DNA from 2 places in the Marinomonas sp. genome. Region 1 is predicted to be linked to the other one. Evidence: predicted binding sites of a transcription regulator. Region 1 holds the regulator's gene; the other holds the start of a gene.
What was found. The regulator FNR, encoded in region 1, switches genes on or off when oxygen is low (the NO sensors DNR and NnrR bind a similar motif). The targets are predictions, from matches to a motif close to TTGATNTANATCAA.

Region 1 (7,672 bases):
GAGAATTTATGCCGAAAGCAGCTTAATAGCAGCACAACAAAATATAGAGAGAGAATTGGCTGAGTATCAAGGAGAATCAGAGCAACTTGATGATATTACTCTTGTGGCACTAAGAAGTACCTGCTTGCAATAAAAAGGTCACAAGCAGGGCGATTTAGATTAAGACTTTTTGCCGCCTTTTTTCTTGTTGTTATTGCCTTTCGTTTTAGGTTGCGCCTTTGGAAATGGGCGTTTTTCAGGCTCTGTACGAAGCACTAGGAACAAATCAGTAACGACTTCTGGTATTTGAGCAATACACGAATTAGTGAGTTTTTCGCTTTCACGAATTTGAACCACTTCCTCATCATCAAACAAATCAGATGCCACCATAATTGGCAGTAAAAGCTCAGCAACAACTTCTTCTTTTTCAGACTCGAACCAGTGGCTTTCTGTCATGAAGACGCCTTCCATAAAGCCGGTCGCCCATTCCTGTAATTCGCTTAGTTCTTCAGGAGAGGAGCCCATTTCAAGCTCACAAGGCACCATAAAGCCATCTTCCGATTCTAGTTCTTTTTGAATATCAACAAAAAGACGCGATAGATACTGAAGGATTTGTTTTTCTTGTTTCTCATTTTCGAATTGTGGTGTGTCTTCAAAAATAATCGGCAGCCATGTATCTTCGGCTGTCAGAACCGGGCAAATAGACAATGCCGTCAAAAAGCCATGCGCCATAACAAAGTTCTGACATTCCTCATGAACTTGATCCGACTCCAAAAAACTTTCTAACGTCTCTAACTCAAGATCATCAAGAGGTTGGTGTGCCATGCAAATGTTTCCTTAATACAAATTAAGTCACTGATTCTAGCGAAAAGAAGGTGAAAAATCGATGCACAAAGTGCGGCGTTAAGGGATAATTCACAAATGAATTTAAAGAAGCACACACTTTCACGTTTAGGCTACTCTGAATATCGTCCTTTGCAAGAACAGGCGATCGATGCCTTATACGCAGGACAAGACGTTTTACTCGCTGCGCCAACTGGCGGCGGGAAATCTTTAGCTTACCAAGCCGCTGGACTGATGCGGAATGGCGTTGCCGTCATCGTCAGCCCTTTACTGTCTCTTATGTCCCAACAAGTAGCAGAATTAAATAGAAAAGGTATTCGAGCCAAGTTTCTGAATTCTACGTTGAACCCTGGCGAACAAGATGATCTTGTTTGGGCCTTACGACATCAGCATATTGATCTGTTGTATTTATCGCCAGAAAAGCTTGTTCAGCCATCGGTTATAGGATTTCTACATAGCTTTGATATTTCGTTGTTTGCCATTGATGAAGCCCATTGTATTTCTCAGTGGGGAAGTTTTTTTAGACCGGAATACAGCCAGCTTGGCCAGCTTAAAAATTCGTTTCCTGATGTTCCTATTATTGCTCTTACAGGAACAGTCGATCAAAAAACTATGCTGACGATTCAAGAGTCATTACAACTTGAAAATTGCTTGGTATTACGCAACAGTTTTGATCGAACTAATATCAAGATTCAAATAGCGCAAAAAAGAAAAGCCAAACAGCAAATCTTGTACTTTCTACACCATGAAGTGCCCGGCGAAACAGGGATTATTTATTGCCGATCTCGGAAAAAAACCGAAGAGCTTGCAAATTGGTTAAGCGGACTTGGACTGCCAAGCATGAGTTATCACGCAGCCATGTCAGAAGAAGATAAGCAAAAGCATCATAAGATTTTTTCTGCGCAACAAGGCGCAATTATGGTGGCAACCACTGCTTATGGCATGGGGATTGATATTGCTCATGTAAGATTTGTTGTTCATTTAGATTTACCAAGCAGCCCAGAGTCCTATTTTCAGGAAGTAGGACGAGCTGGACGTGATGGAAAGCCCGCAAAGGCCCTATTGCTATATGGTTTGCAAGATATGCTGCAAGCACAACAGTTGGCGGCATTACAGCCTTTGGCTGCAGAAAGAGAAATACAACATTTAGGCAGTTTATTTCGAATTTTAGAAGGGCGAGGTTGCAGACGACAAAATTTACTATCACATTTTGATGAGAGCATTCCAGCTTGTCAGCATTGTGATCGCTGCCTTTCTAACAAATCTGAACAAAACATGACGACAGCCAGTCAGAAGCTTTTATCCTTGATTTATCATACCAAAGGGCTGCAACCTTTTTCATTGCTTATCCAAATTTTACTTGGGAAAAAAACCAAGCCTGTCAGTTCAATCAATGCTGAATTTCTACCATTATTTGGCAAAGGCAAAGAACTAAGTGAGGTGCAATGGAAATCTGTCATCAGGCACTTAATTGCATATGAGTACATAACACTTGGCGCATTTAGTGTATTTACCGTACATATAAACGAAAAGTCGCGGAGCGTGCTACAGGGGAAAACTCAAATTATTATTCCCACTGAGCATTATTACCCGGCTCTCCAAGAAGAGCACCTTGCAATAGACAGTATAAATTGGCATAAAATATTGGCTTGGAAATACAGTCACGGTCAGATCAACTTAAGCGACACTCAACTTAGGTTAATTTGTTTGCATAAACCGAACTCTGTGGCGTCAATAAGTCGTTTAACTGGATTATCAAAAGAAAAAGTGGAAGGTTTTGCTGAAACACTCATCAAAATCCTCCATGAGGTGGATTCACAAGAGGCCGTTGCATTATGTCCTTAAGCTCTCGACAGACAAGCTTAATTGACGAAGAAGATGTGTTGAGCATCGTTATTCAGAAGACCAATGAGTGTTTTGATAAAGCCGATGTTTTCTTTGGCAATAGGTTTAAGCGCTCAGCTTGTAACTTAAAGCAAAGAGGCCGAGCTGCCGGTACAGCTCATTTGCATAAAAATGAATTGCGATTTAATCAATTTATGTATCAACAAAATCCTGTCGAATTCTTAGATACTGTTGTGCCGCACGAAGTCGCTCACATTATTGTTTTTCAAATTTATGGTAATACGGTAAAGCCCCATGGAAAAGAATGGCAAGCAGTTATGTTAAAAGTGTATGGTATTCGCCCCAGCCGAACGCATACATTTGATGTCCCTCCGCAAAAGCAAGCCTACGAATACCATTGCTCCTGTCAAAAGCACCAATTTACTAAACAACGCCACACCAGGGTCCAGAAAGGTGTTGAGTATATCTGCAAAAAGTGTCGCACAACATTACAATTTATAAACAAAACTAAGTGACTACCTTTAAAAATACATAGAAAGTGAATTTTTACCTACTTTTGTCTTATATTGTCCATTTTTAATGCGATAGTTGCCTCCTTATAGTAGTATAGGCGCGTTTTGTTTATAGCGTATTTATGATGGATTTATCTACTCGACCTAAAGAAAAATTAGAGCTGAATAAGCTCCAAAAACGCCTTCGCAGATTAACTGGCCAAGCTATTGCTGACTTCAATATGATTGAAGAGGGTGATAAGGTTATGGTGTGTTTATCTGGAGGAAAAGACTCTTACACTATGTTGGAGATTTTGCGAAATCTGCAAGCTAGCGCACCTATTAGCTTCAGTATCATTGCAGTAAATCTTGATCAGAAGCAACCCGGTTTTCCAGAGCATATTTTACCTGCTTATCTGGAAGAGCTAGGAGTGGATTTTCATATATTAGAACGTGATACTTACAGTATTGTAAAAGAGATCGTGCCAGAAGGAAAAACCACATGTGGCTTATGCTCTCGTTTGCGCCGAGGTTCTTTGTACGGTTTCGCAGAAGAAATTGGGGCAACTAAAATTGCGCTTGGCCACCATAGAGATGACATTCTTGAGACATTGTTCTTAAATATGTTTTTTGGTGGTAAATTAAAATCTATGCCGCCAAAGTTATTAAGCGATGATGGAAAGCATATCGTTATTCGCCCTCTAGCTTACTGTAAGGAAGAGGATATTGAAGCCTTCGCTAAAATGAAGGAATATCCAATTATTCCTTGTAACCTTTGTGGTTCACAAGAGAATCTACAGCGGCAGGTTGTAAAGGATATGTTGCAGAAGTGGGAAAAAGAATTTCCAGGAAGAACAGAGACAATGTTCTCTGCTATACAAAATGTAGTACCATCTCACTTAGCAGACACAAACTTATTCGACTTTAAAGGGTTGAAGCAGTCGCCAGCGGCTTTTGACCGATTAAATATTATTTCATTATAGGATAATAGAAATGAACTTTACTCATAAAACCCTATTACTAGCCGTCGGTATTTTAGGATCGTCAATCGTTAATGCTTCAACTGCTGATGTAGCATTAACCAATGAGACCGTGAAAGGTGGCCTGAATTTCAATATGGGAACTTTTGGAATAGGTGCAGGAATGTCCTATGATAAAGACAAAAGTGTCACTACCGCACATATAGGTTTGGGCGTTGAAGATTCAGATACCAGCGGTCCATTGCAGGTTGGTCTTGGAGTGCGATTGTACGGTGTAGATGCTGACCTAAAAGATAACGATGATGTATCTGTTGCTCTTGCTTTAGGTGGCTGGTATCGCTACACACTTCCTCAAGCAAACCGTCTAAGTATCTTTGGTTCTTTATATTACGCACCTCAGGTTTTGTCTTTCACTAACCTTGATCACATGTATGTCTACGAGCTTCGTGCAGAGTACATGACTATGCGAAATGCACGAGCCTTTATTAGTTATGGCAAAACAGAGATTATTTATGACAACGATACTCGCAAAGAAGCAAATAATGGCTTTGCTATTGGTGCAACTGTAGATTTCTAATCTGCAAAGTGTAGCAATTTGATAAATAAAAAAGGTGGCTTGAAAGCCACCTTTTTTATTTATATAACGATATTATTCACCATCATAAGCGCATAGGCTAAAAACGGGAATGTCATTATCTCTCAGCTTCTGGCTTCCACCTAGATCAGGCAGATCTATAATAGCTGCCACTTCTTTGATGTTAGCGCCTTGATTGGTCAATAGTTTAATTGCTGCCAATAGAGTGCCGCCAGTAGCGATCAAGTCATCAAATAACAATACCTCATCACCCGCCTTAACTGCGCCTTCTTGAATCTCTAGCTCGGCTTCACCATATTCCAATGCGTATTTCTGTGAAATCGTTTTACCTGGAAGCTTACCTTTTTTACGAACCAAGATAAGTGGCTTTTGTAGTTCATAAGCCAAAACAGCGGCAATCAAAAAGCCACGAGCATCGATGCATGCTATGTGAGTAATATCACTAGCTATGTAGCGATGCACATAAGCATCCACAACCATTCTCATTCCTTTAGGGTCACTAAAAATGGGGGTGATATCTCTAAAGCTAATGCCTTGCTTAGGCCAGTCTTCTATTGTTTGTATCAGTGATTTAACGTAAAAATCGTCGTAAAGCATTCCAGTAGAGCCTCATTTTATTAATTAAATGCGCGCGATTTTACCACAGTCACTGGCAACCCCAACGAGTTTTTGTATTTCAGGGAAGTCAATTATCTCTATTTCTTTACCATCAACATGTATTAATTCATTTTTTTGAAAACGAGTAATAACTCGACTAACCGTTTCAACCGCCAGACCAAGGTAATTACCAATTTCACCGCGAGACATGGATAGACGGAATGAGCTCGCTGAATAGCCACGTTTTTTGAATCGATTAGATAGATTCAATAGGAAAGAAGCGACTTTTTCATCCGCATTCTTTTTCCCCAACAAAACCATCATCTGTTGGTCGTCGGATATTTTTCGACTCATCACCTTAAATATTTGATGCTTCAAAGAAGGAATCTGTGAAGATAACTCTTCAAGATGGCTAAAAGGAATCTCGCACACTGTTGTGGTTTCCAACGCCTTTGCAGAAACAGGGTAGACGTTTGAATCAATGCCGCTCAAACCAACTAGTTCACTTGGGCAATAAAACCCCGTGATTTGCTCTTCACCAACTGAAGTGATGTTAAACGTTTTTAAAGTGCCGGAGCGAACAGCGTAAACGGAATCAAACGCATCACCTTGTCGAAATAAAAATTCGCCTTTTTTAAGTGGCTTTTTTCGCTCAATAATTTGATCTAGTCGATTGATATCTTCATCTGCCAATGCAATTGGAAGGCAAAGAGCACTTAAGCTACAGTTTTGACACTGCGAAGTAAGCGTACTATTGAATCGTGACTGTGTGTGTGTCATTGACATTTGAATCTCCCTGATCTCGATCTATATAACTTTTGAGTATTTTATGGCGCTATTAAGATATTTATCAAAAACCATACAAATACAGCGAATTAGTAATCTACCGCGTTCTGTCACTTTAATAGTGGTCTGCATTCCACTACGATTAATATCCAACATATCATCTTCCACCATGGGTGTTAGATTTTGTACCTCTTCAGCAAAATATTCAAAGAAGCGAATATTGTATTTTTGCTCAATGCTAGCAGCGTTCAACTCAAATTGTGAAGTTAACGTCATTATAACTTGATGTCGAATTCTATCATCTAGATCGCTAATATATCCTTTAGCGATTGCCAGTTGACCTTTCTCAATACTACTCCTATAAATTGATAAGTCTGTATGGTTCTGAATATAAACACCATTTAAATCACTGATAGCAGAAACTCCAAAAGCGACTAAATCGGTACCAGCATGCGTCGTATAGCCCTGAAAGTTACGCTGTAGCTTGCCTTGTTTTTGCGCTATTGCCAGACTATCTGTCGGCTTCGCAAAATGGTCCATGCCGATATATTCATAACCAGCAGAGATCAAATGCTCGATGCTCATTTTTAACAAGTCAAGCTTCATGCTTGATAATGGTAGACTTTCATCTGAAATGCGCTTTTGCGCTCTAAACCGATCCGGTAGATGAGCATAATTAAAAAGCGATATTCGCTCTGGCGATAATTCAACCACTTGATCTAGTGTCTTTTTAAAACCTTCAATTGATTGATAAGGTAGACCATAAATCAGATCGAAATTAATGGATTTAATGCCTAGTGCTCGAGCATCTACAACTAGATCCGCTACCATCTGGATAGGCTGAACCCGGTGAATAGCTTCTTGTACCTTGATGTCAAAGTCTTGCACACCAATGCTAATTCGATTAATTCCTTTTTCAGTTAACAATTTCAGCTTAGATCGACTAATTTCTCTAGGATCTATTTCGATACTATAATCTTGTGTTCCGTCGTTAATTAAATTGAAATGTTGTTGAATATTGTCAAACAGCACATCAATTAATTCTTCTGTTAAAAAAGTAGGTGTGCCGCCACCGAAATGCAACTGAGTTACCTCTCTAGTGTGATCGAGCATGAGGCTGCGTAATCTCATTTCCTCACCTAGCAACTCAACGTATTCAGCACCTTTTTCATACTTCTTAGTCACAATTTTATTGCAAGCGCAGTAATAGCAAAGATGAGCACAAAACGGAATATGAAAATATAGACTAAGAGGTGCTTCGGAAGGCATTAACATCTTATCGATAAGCGCAATTTTACTAATACTTGAGTCGAATTGTGGTGCCGTTGGGTAAGATGTGTAGCGAGGCCCAGATAGGTCGTACTTAGCAATAAGTGAAGAATCCCAAATCATGATGTGTTCCTATTAAAATTTCTAATAGGAGTTTACACTTTAGTGAAAAGCCATTTGCTGACCCAGATCAAGGATTTCCATACTGTAGATAAAACCTTTTCCTGCATTGTCGGCAATAATACCTCTAGCAAGGTTTTAACCGTCTTCCTATTCTGATCTAATAA
Region 2 (7,672 bases), 2.0 Mb from region 1:
GGCAAAAGCGCTGCAACTACCGCAAAGGCAGCAATATGTAGAATTATATGGCGTTTTGCTTTCGCAATACCTTGTGACACTGGCAAAACAGGAATCCCTGCCGCTTCGTAATCTTTGTAGCGAAAAATAGCGATTGCATAGGAATGCGGCATTTGCCAAATACAAAACATAGTAAGCAAGATAGCAGCACCAGCGTCGAACTGACCTGCTGCGGCGCAATACCCCACAACCGGCGGAACAGCACCAGATAAACTACCCACAAAAGTCCCATATACAGACTTACGCTTGAAATACATAGTGTATAAACCGACGTAAACCACATAACCGAATACGGCAAAAGCAACCGCGACCCAATTCGTGAAAAACGACAGCAAAGCAAAACCGATAACACCTAACACAATACCGTGGAAAAACGCCGCTTTACCTGACATCTCACCATTCACCGTCACGCGGTTACGCGTACGCTGCATTTTTGCATCAATATCTCTATCAATATAGTTGTTAATGGCGCAGCCAGAAGCAACCACTAACGACAAACCAACCACTGTCGCTAGCATAAGAATCCAGTCAATCTCGCCACGAGAGGCTAAAAAGAAGCCCCCCGCAACAGAGATGAGGTTGCCCATAATGATGCCAGGCTTTGTTACCTGAAGATAACGCTTAAACATCTTTATAGGCTCCCATTGGACACACATTCCTTATCATGGAAAAACTTTTAATGAAAGAAGTCCGCATAATCATCAAATGACTCTGCTTACATCATCATTGCGTTGGAAGCGTAGATAATCCATACGGATAACGCCACAACCATCACAATAATCATTAAAGCAAACAAGAAAGAATAAGCGTCTAACTTGCCTTGGTCAGAAGAGAAGTTTAAATGAAGGAAATACTTCAAATGAACAAAGATCTGAACAATGGCTAACAAAATAATTGTTATGTAAGTTGGACCTTTATCAAACGCCTCTGTCATTACCATCCAGAATGGAATACCTGTCAAAATAACAGATAAAACAAAGCCGGTTACGTAAGACTTAACGCTGCCGTGTGAATTCGCTTCAGAAGAATGATCGCTCATTAGATCGCTCCCATCAGATAAACAACGGTGAAAACACAGATCCAGATAACATCCAAGAAATGCCAGAACAAGCTTAAGCAGCTTAAGCGAGTGACAGTTCGGCTACCAAAACCAGAGACAATCAATTCGATCATCAGGATAGCCATCCAGATCAAACCTGCTGTTACGTGTAAGCCATGAGTACCCACAAGGGCAAAGAAGGCAGACAAGAACGCGCTCGCTTGAGGACCGTTTCCGTGAACAATCAAATGATTGAATTCGTAAAGCTCCATGCCGATAAAGCCAGCGCCCAAAAGAAAAGTAATAGCCAACCAAGAAAGGGTGCCTTTTTTATCTTTTTTGTGCGCGCGGATCATCGCAAAACCGTAAGTAATACTTGAAACAAGTAGTAATGCAGTTTCAACAAGAACGAAATCCAACTCGAAAATATCTTTACCAGAAACACCACCCGCTGTGTTCATAAAGAGCACAGCGTAAGTAGCAAAAATGGTAGCGAACAACAAACAGTCCGTCATTAGATATAGCCAGAACCCAAACACATTATGTGGTGCTGGATCGTGGTCGTGATGCTCGTGATGCTCGTCGTGAGCGTCGTGTGTATTCATATGTGTCGTGCTCATGATTACCCCTTAGCCACGCTATCTAGATACGCATTTTCGGTACGAGCAATTTCATCTGGTTGAACGTAGTAATCAACGTCTTTGGTGTAAGCTCGGATAACAAGGAATACAAAGCTACCGAACAAACCAAGCGCTGCTAACCACCAAATGTGCCAGATCAATGCAAAGCCCATTACCGTTACGCAACCAGAAATCAACATACCTGCAGTTGTATTTTTAGGCATATGGATTGGTGCATAGCTATCCTTACGAACATAAGCTTCACCTTTCTCTTTCATATCGGTAAACGCATCGATATCAGAAACAGTTGGAATAACCGCAAAGTTATAAGACTGTGGTGGAGAAGATGTTGCCCACTCTAGAGTATGCGCATTCCATGGATCACCAGTCGTGTCCATGTTGTCTTTACGATCGCGGAAGCTGACGTACAATTGCAGCAACTGGCAAATAATACCGGCCATGATGACAAAAGCACCAACCAAAGCGATGTACAACCAAATGTTCCAATCTGGATTATTTGTATGGTTTAGACGGCGCGTCATGCCCAAGAAGCCTAGAACGTACAAAGGCATAAAGGCTAAGAAGAAACCAACCAACCAACACCAGAAAGCCGCTTTACCTAATTTTTCATTAAGTGTGAAGCCCATCACTTTCGGGAACCAGAAAACAAAACCAGCTAGATAACCAAATACCGCACCGCCAATGATGGTGTTATGGAAATGGGCAATCAAAAACAAGCTGTTATGCAACACATAGTCAGCGCCTGGCAATGCTAGAAGTACACCAGTCATACCACCGATAGTGAAAGTCACCATGAAACCAAGCGTCCACATAATCGGTACTGTCACACGAAGGCGACCACGATACATTGTAAACAACCAGTTAAACAGTTTCACACCCGTTGGAACCGCAATAACCATAGTCGCCATACCGAAGAAGGCGTTTACGTTAGCGCTGGAACCCATGGTAAAGAAATGGTGAAGCCATACAATGAAACCAAGTACAGAAATCGCACCACTCGCCCAAATCATAGATTTGTGACCGAACAAGCGCTTACCTGTAAAGGTAGACACAACTTCAGAGAAGATACCAAATGCTGGAAGTACAAGGATGTACACCTCAGGGTGACCCCATGCCCAGAACAAGTTGATATACATCATTGAGTTACCACCGCCATCATTCGTAAAGAAGTGGAAGTCTAGGTAACGGTCAAGAGTAAGTAGAGCAAGAGTCACTGTCAAAATTGGGAATGATGCAGCAATCAAGATATTGGCCCAAGTACAGGTCCAAGTGAAGATCGGCATATCCATCAATTTCATGCCAGGAGCACGCATTTTAAACACTGTTGCCAAGAAGTTAACAGCGGTTAAGGTCGTCCCTATCCCGGATATCTGTAGTGCCCATATGTAGTAATCAACCCCCACATCCGGACTAAATTGCAAACCAGCTAGAGGTGGATAAGCCACCCAACCTGTCTTAGCAAATTCACCTACGAATAGAGAAATGTTAACTAGAATCGCACCACCAGCCGTTAGCCAGAAGCTAAGGTTGTTTAGGAATGGGAACGCTACGTCACGAGCACCAATCTGCAAAGGCAAAATAATGTTCATCAGACCAATCATGAATGGCATCGCCATAAAGATGATCATGATAACGCCGTGAGCCGTAAAGACTTGGTCATAGTGATGAGGAGGTAAGTAACCTTCCCCACCATTAGTAGACAAAGCCAATTGCAAACGCATCATAACAGCATCCGCAAAACCACGGAGCAGCATGACAAGAGCAAGCACTATGTACATGACGCCAAGGCGTTTGTGGTCAACTGACGTTAACCAGTTGTTCCACAAAGTACCAAGCAAATTGTACTTAATCAGTAAGAATGCAAGGATCAATCCACCAAGAGCAACGACACTGAAAGTCGCAATCAAGATTGGCTCATGAAACGGAATCGCATCTAAAGATAATTTACCTAGAATAGACATTATTTGTCTTCCCCCGTATGCATCTCGTGAGATGAGTGTTCAGATGCTTCGTGGTTCATTTCCCCATGATTCATCTCGCCATGCTTCATCTCGCCATGCTTCATCTCGCCATGGTTAGAATCACCGTGAATCATTTTAGGTTCAAAGGAAGTGCCTTTAAGCAATTCAACTTGGCCGTGATCCTTCATGAATTTCATAACGTTATCCATGAAAATACTTGGCTCAATTGAGTTGTAATACTGAACAGGCGTTGCCTCATGCTTGTGATGAGGATCTGCGTCATATTCAGCAAGCTTGTCATAGGAAATTTGATTCAACACGCCGTTATTAATAACGTCATGAGAGCCAGCTTTCACACCTTCTACCCATTTGTAGAAATCTTCCTCCGTAGGCTCAGCAATAGCATTGAACTTCATACCAGTAAAACCAGGTCCACTGTAGTTCGCAGAGATACCTTTAAATGTACCAGGTTCATTTGCGATCAAGTGAAGCTTAGTTACCATGCCCGCCATTGAATAGATTTGGCTACCCAATTGAGGGATGAAAAACGAGTTCATTGTGCCTTCAGAAGAAATTTGGAAAGCAACAGGAACATTTGCTGGGAATCTCAGCTCGTTCACAGACGCAATACCAAGATCCGGATAGATAAATAACCACTTCCAGTTCATCGAAACGACCTGAACGTTGATATGATCTTTATCCGACTTCAACGGCTTATAAGGATCGAGTGCATGAGTCGATTTCCAAGTAATCACGAACAAAATGATCACGATAACAATTGGAATAGCCCAAACAATGGTTTCAATTTTTGTGGAGTGCGACCATTTAGGTTCGTAGATTTCGTCACGACCTTCACGATATTTCCAAGCGAAATAAAGTGTCATGAAGATGACAGGAATCACAACAAGCAGCATCAACAAAGTCGCAACAATAATTAGTTGCTTCTCTTCAATACCTACTTGCCCTTTAGGATCGAGCACACCACCCTGACAACCGGCGAGCAAGCCCACCATTAGCGCCAAAGCGACTTTACTAAGGATACGAGTTAACAAGAGAATCATCCTCTAACCCCGAGGTTCACAAAACTGCCACTTGAACATCAAGCAACAGAACGAAAATCCGGCAAAAGCCGGGTATTTCAGTAAAGATCACCACACTGAAAACAGCACAAAGACCAGTACCTAGTTAATAACATTAACGCGATAATGGCTTTTTTGGATCACCTAAATCTGAAAAGGGGAGCTCCACATCTCATCATGCATCGTGCCTCAACACGACTCAATTGCTCATTAGGAGCAAATACACGAAATAAAGAGAAGGCCAATTTCTGGCGAGCGGGGTTGATATTGGTCATAACGAACCAATAACTAACCAATAATAGAGTTATAAAAACGAGGCTATAAAATAGCCCCGCATTAAAAATAGGGTCAATATTAATAACGCTTTGGTCATTAACAGAGGAGGGTGTGGCAATAAGTATAAAGAAACATAAAAACAAGCAAGACACAGCAATAACAGGGCGTAAAGAATCCACCAAGATACTGGATATCGAACGCATATAATGATGCAGAATGTCTTGAAATTTGTTCAATTTATCCATCCGATTCATAAAAACAAAAGTGAAAATGTCGTTTTTACTCGCTTCATACGAATTTAAGTGTGCGAAATATAGCAAAAATTATACAGCCATACAAAGTCTAGTTTAGCCTTTGTTCACCTTTGCTTCACTGTCTTTTTATAAAAATTCACATTCTTGCCCTGATCAATTTATAGCCACTTAGCCCTAAGACACTGAGATTAGCACCCTTCTAAGACGATTTCCTTACAATTAGTCAGCCTTCTTTACAAGCAAATGCGCAAGCAACCAATTCTGAAGAATGTTCACTATATGCGTCATTTCTTCCTCTTTTGGACCACTAAAACCTAATAAAAAGCCAAGCCGCCCACTATTAGATGTTTTTTGTTCATAAACATAATGCTTAGACAAAGCTGAAAGCAGCACATCGTCAAAGCCTAACTCTTGGGCTATAAACTGATCTAACGCCATCTCAGTTTTTAACATAGGGGCACAATTAGGCTTTAATTCAATTAGAACATGCATTCCGCCACGAGGTTTCTTCCAATCAAACCAAGGTGTTAAATGGCTCTCTAGGAGTGCTAATAGAAGATCGCGTTTAAGTCGATAATGCCGACGCATTCGATTCACATGCCGATCAAAATGTCCCTGAAGCATAAAGTCCGCCACCGCAGGCTGGATAGGCAAGGACGCTGATGAACCTAGCACCCGCTGGCTTTTATGCAAAGCCGCGATATGTTTCGTCGGGGCGACAATAAAGCCAAGCCGTAAGCCACGAAACAGCACTTTCGAAAAACTTCCTACAAAGAAAACACGATCTCTAGCCTTTTCATGAACACTCGCCGTTTGCATAAAAGGCATATTACTTCGCCCCTGATAGACAAATTCATTATCGTAATCATCTTCTACCAACCACCAGCTTGGAGAATCATTTTGCAGTGCTTGCAACCATTGCTGTCGTCGCGCTGCACTGATGCTCACACCAAGGGGATATTGGCGGTTAGGCGTCACAATCGCCACATTGGAAACATGTTCACTCTCTGGCAAACAAGGCCCATCTTCATCAATCAAAAGAGCACCCGCTTTAGCATATGAAGGAATGGCCTGACGAATTGGTGGATAAGTCGGCTCCTCTAACCACCACTTCATTGGCAAATCTTCAGAATCCCCCAACGACGCAATCGCGTGTTGTAATAAAAGTAACGAGTCCCGATTGCCAGCCGTCACAATAATTTGCTCTGCTGAGCATTCAAGACCACGAACACGATACAAATAGTCGACTATCGCCATTTTTAAATCCGGATAGCCAGTGCTATATCCGCCTTCCAGTACCATCAAATCTGGGTTGAGCCAGCTACGTCGCATGCTTGCCGCCCATTCCTTGGTAGGAAAAACAGACACATCAGCTCCCGCATCAAACGCTCGTTTCACTGGTGCTTTATTAACAGGTAAATAGGAAGAATTGGATTGTGTCGTCGTACGGTGACTCACCATAGGCAAAGCCGCAACAAAAACACCGCGTTTTTCTTCGCTGGTTAAAATGCCTTCCGCGATTAACTGATCATAAGCTCGTGACGTGGTGCTTCGAGAAACACCTAATGAACCCGCCAAAAAACGTGAGGAGGGCAATTTGTCACCAACCGATAATTCCCCTGACACAATGCCTTGTTGGATTTGTTCAATCAACTGTTGGTAATAGGGTGTGCCGTCCTCTAATGAGAAACGTAAACTGGCTATCGCGCACTTCATAATCTGGCCTGCTTTTTTATCTTCATTCTGGCTATTTTTATAGAAGCCAGTTTTCACTACAGTCTTGTTATAGACAATCAACCATTGAGATACAAGGAGCGAATTTATGAGCCAGTCGTTAGAAGAAACCCCGTTAAGTAAAGTAAAACGCGGGCCAAACCGTGCTTCTTATGACAAAGACCTAGCGTTAAACATTATTGATGCGGCGCTAATGTGTCATGTCGGGCAAACCAAAGGTGGCCAAGTATTTGTCACCCCCACCAGCCATTGGCGCGAAGGGGATTATTTCTATTGGCACGCTCATTCGAAAGCCCGCAATGTCAAAGGGCCAATCGACGAACCGGAAAAAGTCTGCATTAACATCAGTCTATTGGATGGCTTAGTTTTGGCGCGTTCCGCCATGCATCATTCTGTGAACTATCGTTCTGTCACCTTATTTGGTGTGCCAGAACTCATTGAGGACAAAGAAGAAAAAGTTCGTCAATTCAAACTTTTCTTAGAAAAAGTTAGCCCAGGTCGTTGGGAAACGTTACGCCCAGTCAATGAGCAAGAAATCAAAGCCACTGGCGTTGTGCGGATCAAAATCGACGAAGCCTCAGTCAAAATGCGCGCCGAGCCTCCAGTCGATGACCCAGCCGATAACGACTGGCCAGTGTGGGCTGGCGTC

Region 2: the regulator FNR is predicted to act here: its motif matches at 5,021-5,034, upstream of cyoA (ubiquinol oxidase subunit II).

Annotation. Positions count from the first base shown of each region.
Region 1 covers NZ_OZ245329.1:2,728,012-2,735,683, forward strand. The annotation lists gene ACO05V_RS13030 (SpoIIE family protein phosphatase) at 1-133, shown strand, start outside; gene ACO05V_RS13035 (YecA family protein) at 160-804, opposite strand; gene ACO05V_RS13040 (RecQ family ATP-dependent DNA helicase) at 901-2,667, shown strand; gene ACO05V_RS13045 (SprT family zinc-dependent metalloprotease) at 2,703-3,182, shown strand; gene ttcA (tRNA 2-thiocytidine(32) synthetase TtcA) at 3,302-4,141, shown strand; gene ACO05V_RS13055 (YfaZ family outer membrane protein) at 4,152-4,715, shown strand; gene ACO05V_RS13060 (adenine phosphoribosyltransferase) at 4,788-5,330, opposite strand; gene fnr (fumarate/nitrate reduction transcriptional regulator Fnr) at 5,355-6,116, opposite strand; gene hemN (oxygen-independent coproporphyrinogen III oxidase) at 6,138-7,508, opposite strand.
Region 2 covers NZ_OZ245329.1:685,287-692,958, reverse strand. The annotation lists gene cyoE (heme o synthase) at 1-668, opposite strand, end outside; gene cyoD (cytochrome o ubiquinol oxidase subunit IV) at 755-1,078, opposite strand; gene cyoC (cytochrome o ubiquinol oxidase subunit III) at 1,078-1,698, opposite strand; gene cyoB (cytochrome o ubiquinol oxidase subunit I) at 1,701-3,680, opposite strand; gene cyoA (ubiquinol oxidase subunit II) at 3,680-4,741, opposite strand; gene ACO05V_RS03130 (PLP-dependent aminotransferase family protein) at 5,509-7,005, opposite strand; gene ACO05V_RS03125 (pyridoxamine 5'-phosphate oxidase family protein) at 7,112-7,672, shown strand, end outside.